2 regions of the Ideonella sp. BN130291 genome follow, and region 1 is predicted to be linked to the other one. Evidence: predicted binding sites of a transcription regulator. Region 1 holds the regulator's gene; the other holds the start of a gene.
The links. Region 1 encodes FliA, which starts transcription of late flagellar genes. Its sites were predicted from a motif close to CTAAAGTTTNNNNNNNNNNNGCCGNTA; they were not measured.

Region 2: a site for FliA is predicted at 1,480-1,506, ahead of fliD (flagellar filament capping protein FliD). Genes of this name have one in related genera too.

The regions. Positions count from the first base shown of each region.
Region 1 is NZ_JAZARE010000004.1:477,873-481,329, reverse strand. It holds gene VPH43_RS11350 (methyl-accepting chemotaxis protein) at 322-1,674, opposite strand; gene VPH43_RS11345 (RNA polymerase sigma factor FliA) at 1,718-2,434, opposite strand; gene VPH43_RS11340 (flagellar biosynthesis protein) at 2,455-3,294, opposite strand; gene flhF (flagellar biosynthesis protein FlhF) at 3,287-3,457, opposite strand, start outside.
Region 2 is NZ_JAZARE010000004.1:356,788-360,244, reverse strand. It holds gene VPH43_RS10875 (flagellin domain-containing protein) at 1-181, shown strand, start outside; gene VPH43_RS10870 (flagellin domain-containing protein) at 524-1,375, shown strand; gene fliD (flagellar filament capping protein FliD) at 1,586-3,034, shown strand; gene fliS (flagellar export chaperone FliS) at 3,196-3,457, shown strand, end outside.

The DNA.
Region 1 (3,457 bases):
CCGGCATCCGCGGGTCGAGGTGCGATTGAAACATCGCGGGGATGAAATGTGACTACACGTAACAGCTCTGGCCGGCTTCCGTGTGCAAAAAGTTACGACGCGGTTTCGGCCCGGCGCGTGTGTGAGTGGCCGCTACTTCGGTCAGCAGACCACCAGCGGGCAGGCATTGCGCCCGGCGTCCCTCACCTCGCCGTAGTAGCCCATGCCGATGCTGGTGCTGCCGGGCACGGGCTGGCCGTCCACCTCGAAGGGCGGCGCAGGGTCGTGACGATCTTGCGCGCGACGAACTGCGGTTCGTCGCCGGTGTTCAGGACTTCGAGGTCAGAACTTGAAGCCGATGCGCAGGCCGCCCCAATGGCGGCTGTTCACCACGATGGGGGCCGCCGCTTCCTTCAGGATCACGAAGGTGCCACCGCCCATGTCGCGCCGATAGGTCTGCAGCAGGAAGGGGCGCTGGTTGCGCGCCGAGGCCAGGCCGGTGCGGTCGTTGAAGATGCGGCGGTAGCGGCTGTTGGCGGTGTCCCACACCACGTCGCCGCGCTGGGGGTGCGAGTACTTCTTGTTGTGCATCGCCACATAGCCGTTGCGGTCCACCGCGATGCAGTAGGCCACCTTGTCCGACAGGCCGAGCACCCGCTCCTGCACCTGCGGGAACAGCCGGTCGGCCAGCTCGCAGTAGCGTGTGGTGTGCTGCGGCGGGTTGGTCTTGGGGATGGGTTTGTACTGTTCGTCGAACAGGTCGGCCAGCGTGATGGTGGAGGTGCGCAGCGCGTCCTCCAGCAGCCGGCTGATCTGTCCGGCGGCTTCCTGGGCAGCCGCGATGTAGGGCGAGTCCGCGGTTTCCACGCCGCAGCCGGCGATCTGCTCGATCAGCTCTTCCGACACCTTGAGGAAGCGGTCGCTGCAGGCCATGGCGGTGGTCAGGCCGCTCATCGCCTGCTGCACCTCGCGCTCCAGCTCGCGCGTGCGTTCGTTCAGGCGCCCGCAGGTGGCGCGGCTTTCTTCCGCCGCCTGGCTGATGCGGCGCACGTCTTCTTCCACGCTGGCAAAGGCCACGTGGATGGCGCCATGCGAGCCGGCGCCGTCGTGGCGCAGCTCGCGGCTGAAGGCATCCACGCGCGCGTCGAGCTCACCCACGGTGCGCATGATGGCCTTGGACGAGGTTTCCACCTTGCCGGCCAGGTCCTTCACCGCATCGGCCACCACGCCGAAACCGCGTCCGGCCTCGCCGGCGCGCTTGGCTTCCACCGAGGCGTTGAAGGCCACCAGGCGGGTCTGCAAGGCGATCTGGGTGATCTGCCCGGCGGCGTCGGACACCTGGTGCAAGGTGTCCACGATGCCCTGCACCTCGGCGCTCACGCCCTGCAGCGCGGCGCGCGCGCGGCCCACGGCCTCCAGGCTCTCGGTGGTGACGCCGGCGATCGCGCCCTGCGCGTTCTGCACATCCACCAGCTGCGCCGCCAGGGCCTTCATGGCCTCGGTCTGCGCCTGCACCACCTTCTGGGTGTCTTCCATCGCGCCGCGCACTTCGGCGGCGTCGTGGCCGATGTGCGATACCTGCGATGAGATGGCCCGCACGGCTTGCAGCGCCTCCTGGCCGCCCGATGGCTCGCGCAGGTCCGGCGAGGCAGGTGCAATGTCGCCACTCTGTTGGCGGCGGAACAGGCTCAGCATGGGTAGGTCTCCAGGATCACTAGCGCTTCGGTGCCTTATCGGCCTACCACTCGCGCAACTTGACCCGCAGGCGGGCGATCGACTGGCTGTGCAGCTGGCAAACCCGCGATTCGGTCACGCCCAGCACGGCCGCGATCTCCTTCAGGTTCATGTCGTGCTCGTAGTACATGCTCATCACGTACTGCTCGCGTTCGGGCAGGTGCTTGATCGCCTCCACCAGCGCCTCGCGCATGCGGCGGTCCTGCAGCACGCCCAGCGGGTTCACGTCCTCGTTGACGGTGACGTGGCGGTCCAGGTAGTCGTCGTCGCCGTCGTCGCCGGACATGTCTTCCAGGTACACGAGCTGGGTGCCGCGCACCTTGCCCAGCAGCTCCTGGTACTCGGTGAGGCTCAGGCCCATTTCCTTGGCGATCTCGCTTTCCTGCGGCGCGCGGCCGAGCTTCTGCTCCAGCTTGTGCACCGCGGCTTCGATGCTGCGCTGCTGGCGCCGGTTGCCCCGGCTCATCCAGTCGCTGCCGCGCAGCTCGTCGAGCATGGCGCCGCGGATGCGCTGGGTGGCGAAGGTCTCGAACTGCACGCCCTGGGCGGCATCGAAGCGCGAGAGCGCGTCGTTGAGGCCGATCATGCCGACCTGGATCAGGTCGTCCACTTCGACGTTGGCGGGCAGCTTGGCGATCATCTGGTGGGCCAGGCGCCGCACCAGGGGGCTGTACTGCTTGAGCAGCGAGTCGGAGTCGAGGCGGCCTTTGGCGGTGTACATGGAGGTCAGCTCCGGACTGTTCAGTTGCGGGTCATGGCCGCGGCGGGCCAGACGGGGGAATACGGATGGGCGGCGCGCAGCTCCGGCGCCTCGGCCGGGTCGTCCTCGCTGCCCAGCAGGGCATGCGCCAGGCGCAGCAGCTCGGCGGTGGGCACGTCGTCCACATCGGAAGCGGGGTCGATCACCGCGCTGTCGCGCAGCACCGCACCCAGGAAGCGGTCGGCGCAGCTGGACAGCTGCTCGGCGATGCGGTCACGGCGCGGCGACTGCGGGTCGGCCGACAGCAGCAGGTCATAGCTCATGAGGCCGTTGCGCACGGCGAGCAGCTTCATCGCACCGTAGGCGTGGGTCACGCTGGTGGGGTGGTCGGCGGCCATCAGCACCGGCCGCACCGCACGCCGGCTGAACAGGCGGCACAGGTCCGAGGCCGGTGCATGCATCACCACCACGTCGGCGCGCGGCAGGGCGTCAGCCACCGCCTGCAGGAAGGAGGCGCTGCTGCCGCGGGCATCCACATGGCGCAGCGGCAGGCCGCGTGCGGCGAGGTAGGCCACGTCCCTGGACAACGGCTCGATGCACACGGACAGGTCCACCACCGCCAGCTCGTTCGGCTCGGGGGCGTTTTCGCTCGCATCGACGACGATGCTCTTCAGGCCCAGGGTGGCGAAGGCGCTGGTCAGGCGCTCCAGCAGCACGCCGGAGAACGCAACGTGCGGGTTGCTGGCCACCGCCACGAAGCGCGGCCGCGAGGCAGCGAACATGCGGCGCAGGCCATCGGCCTGGTCTTGCGGCGGCGGGCGGCGGAAGGAAGCGTCGCGCATGGGTGTCGTGCGGTTCGTTTCGATGCGGGGTTCAGGCATTCAGCGCGCTGCTGGCGGCGGCGCGGCGCTGGCCGGCCACGGTGTGCAGGCCGGCGAACACCAGGTTCACGTCGCTGGAATCCATGCGGTAGGCGGTGGCGGCGTTGGCCCGCAGCGAGCGGTGCACCAGCGCATGCGATGACAGGCGGTGCCAGTCTTCCGG
Region 2 (3,457 bases), 120 kb from region 1:
CATCGGCAGCCTGCAGCAAGGCGTGGAGAACCAGTCGGCCGCCCGCGGCCGGATCATGGATGCGGACTTCGCGACGGAAACCGCGAACCTCTCGCGTGCCCAGATCCTGCAGCAGGCCGGCACCGCGATGGTGGCCCAGGCCAACCAGCTGCCGCAGCAAGTGCTGCAGCTGCTGCGATAACAGCGACGCGTGAGCCGAGGCAGGCCGCTGGCCTGCCCCGAAGCCACCACCGCCGACGCACCGCCACCGCGGTCGTCGGCTTTTTTCTGGCCCGGTTTCTCGCCGCATTTCAAGCTTTTGAACGCCAAAGGCCTCTTCAACAATTCGGTCCACGGATAGAGCGCAAGCTCGAATCCGTGGTCCGGAGCACTGACGCGCAGCCAGCCCTTTGACGCATCCCGTCACTGGAGGCCGCCGGTGAAACGAACCTGACCTTGACCGCTCGTGGCGCGCCAGCGACCCGAGCTGCCACGGCCAGGCTCGATCCGCCGGGAGTCATTGGCTTCTACTGGAGTGCTTGAAATGCCGCAAACCATCAATACCAACATCACGTCGCTGAACGCACAGCGCAACCTGAACTCGTCGCAGACCTCGCTGGCCACGTCCATGCAGCGCCTGTCGTCGGGCCTGCGCGTGAACAGCGCCAAGGACGACGCCGCGGGCCTGGCGATCGCCGAACGCATGAACGCGCAGATGCGCGGCATGAACGTCGCGATCCGCAACGCCAACGACGGCATCTCGCTGGCCCAGGTGGCCGAAGGCGCGCTGTCGAAGATCGGCGACGCGCTGCAGCGCATGCGCGAGCTGGCCCTGCAGGCGCGCAACGCCAGCAACAGCACCAGCGACAAGGATTCGCTGAACAAGGAATTCGCCCAGCTGCAGCAGGAAATCACCCGCGTGATCGGCGGTACCTCCTTCAACAGCAAGAAGATCATCGGCGTGGATGCCACCGCCATGACCTTCCAGATCGGCGCGAACACCACGACGGAAGACTCCATCGCGGTGACCACCAGCAACCTCAACAGCAACGCCGACATCTCCGCCATCGCGGCCAGCACGGTGGTGATCGACAGCACGGCCAACGCCTCGGCGATCGGCTCGATCATCGACAACATCGACACCGCGCTGGACACGGTGAACAACCAGCGCGCGACCTTTGGTTCGGTGCAGTCGCGCTTCGACGCGATCATCTCCAACCTGCAGGTCGGCGTGGAGAACCAGGCCGCCGCCCGCAGCCGCATCATGGACGCGGACTTCGCGGCCGAAACTGCCAACCTGTCGCGCGCGCAGATCCTGCAGCAGGCGGGCACGGCGATGGTGGCGCAGGCCAACCAGCTGCCCCAACAAGTGCTGCGCCTGCTGCAAGGCGGCTGAATGACAACCCCCGTCGCGGGGTACCGCTCCTTGCCCCCCGAGGGGGCGCGGGCCCGCCTTGAGGCGGCTCGGCGCCGGGCCCGCTTCACCGCCGGCACCGCTGGCTCAAGTCCCCGGGCAAATCGCCGAAATACCGTCGTCCGCCGTGGTGTTCTTCGGAACACCGCGCCGGGCGATTTTTGATTTCAGACTGCAGCGCGGAGGCTCGCGATGTCCATTTCTTCCCTCGGTGTGGGCAGCAACCTCGATGCCGAAAGCATCGTCACGCAGCTCGTCGCCCTGCAGCGCCAGCCGATCGACCAGCTGAAGACCGAAAAGACCACGCTGGACACCAAGCTGTCCAGCTTCGGCAAGGTGCAAAGCTACATGTCGGCGCTGCGCGATGCGGCGCGCCGGCTCACCGACCTGAGCACCTGGAAGGCCGTGAGCGCCACCTCGGTGGACCCCAGCGCGGTGAGCGTCAGCGCGGGCGACGGCGCCACGACGGGCAGCTACAACATCGCGGTGGACCACTTGGCCGCGGCCCAGTCGGTGGGCAGTGCAGCGTTCGCTTCCAGCAGCGCCACCGTGGGCACCGGCGTGATGACCATCTCCATCGGCAGCTGGAACGCCGACCAGTCGGCCTTCACGCCCAAGACCGGCAGCTCGGCGGTGGCGATCACCATCGAGGACGGCGACACCCTGGCGCAGGTGCGCGACAAGATCAACGGCGCCGATGCGGGCGTGGTGGCCTCCATCGTCAACGACGCCAGCGGCGCCCGGCTGTCCATCCGCTCCAAGGACACCGGCATCGAGAACGCCTTCCAGATCGTGGTGAACGACGGCGGCGACGGCGTGGACAACGACGCCAGCGGCCTGTCGCGGCTGGCCTACGACCCCGCGGCCAGCGCCGGCGTGATGTCGCGCTACCAGGAGGCCAAGAACGCGGTGGCCACGATCAACGGGCTGTCGGTGGAATCGGCGAGCAACACGCTCAGCAATGTGCTGGACGGCCTGACGCTCACGCTCAACAAGCCGGTGGCCGCCGCTTCGCCGGTGCAGGTGAACGTAGCCAGCGACAAGGACGCGATGAGCAAGGCGATCACCGACTTCGCCACCGCCTACAACGACGCGATGAAGTACTTGCGCGACCAGACCAAGTACAACCCCGACGACAAGACCGGCGGCCCGCTGCAGGGCGACCGCACCGCGATCGACATGATGTCCCAGCTGCGCGCGCTGGCAGGTGGCAGCACCAGCGCCTCCAGCGTCTTCACCCGGCTCACCGACATCGGGCTGGAGCCCCAGAAGGACGGCACGCTCAAGGTCAGCAGCAGCAAGATCAGCTCCGCGCTGGCCAACCTGCCGGAGCTGAAGAAGGCCTTCAGCACCATCAATGCCGCGGGCACCGCCGGCGCCACCAACGGCCTGGCGCAGCAGTTCCGCATGTACGGCGACGGCCTGCTGGCCGACGATGGCAGCCTGGACACCCGCACCGATGGCCTGAACACCCGCATCAAGCAGAACGGCGACCGCCAGCAGCAGCTGGAGGACCGGGTGAGCTCGTATGAAAAGCGCATCCGCGCGCAGTACCAGGCGCTGGACACCCAGATGGCCAGCCTGAACAGCCTGTCCAGCTACGTGGCGCAGCAGATGGCCATGCTCAGCAAGAGCAAGTGAGCACCTCCTGACCCTGCCAACGGCCGGCCTTTGCCGGCCGTTGTGCTTTCAGGGTGAGAACACCCCCTGTTTCCCCCTAGTGGGTGACTCAAGTTCTCCAGGTGAACGCCGAAAACTTCTTCAATCGCATCGAAGAAAGTTGCTCCGACATGTTTGCCACCATGAGCCGATTCGCTTCTCCCAGGGACCTGGGCAGTGTCTACCGCAAGACCGGCGTCGAGATCGACGTGCATGGTGCCTCGCCGCACCGCCTGGTCGCCATGCTGTTCGACGGCCTGATGGAAGCGCTGGCCCAGGCCCAGGGCGCCATCGCCAGCCGCAACATCGAGGCCAAGGCCAATGCCATCAGCCGCGCCGTGCGCATCCTGGACGAGGGACTGAAGTCCGCGCTGGACCTGAAGGAAGGCGGCCGCCTGGCAGCCG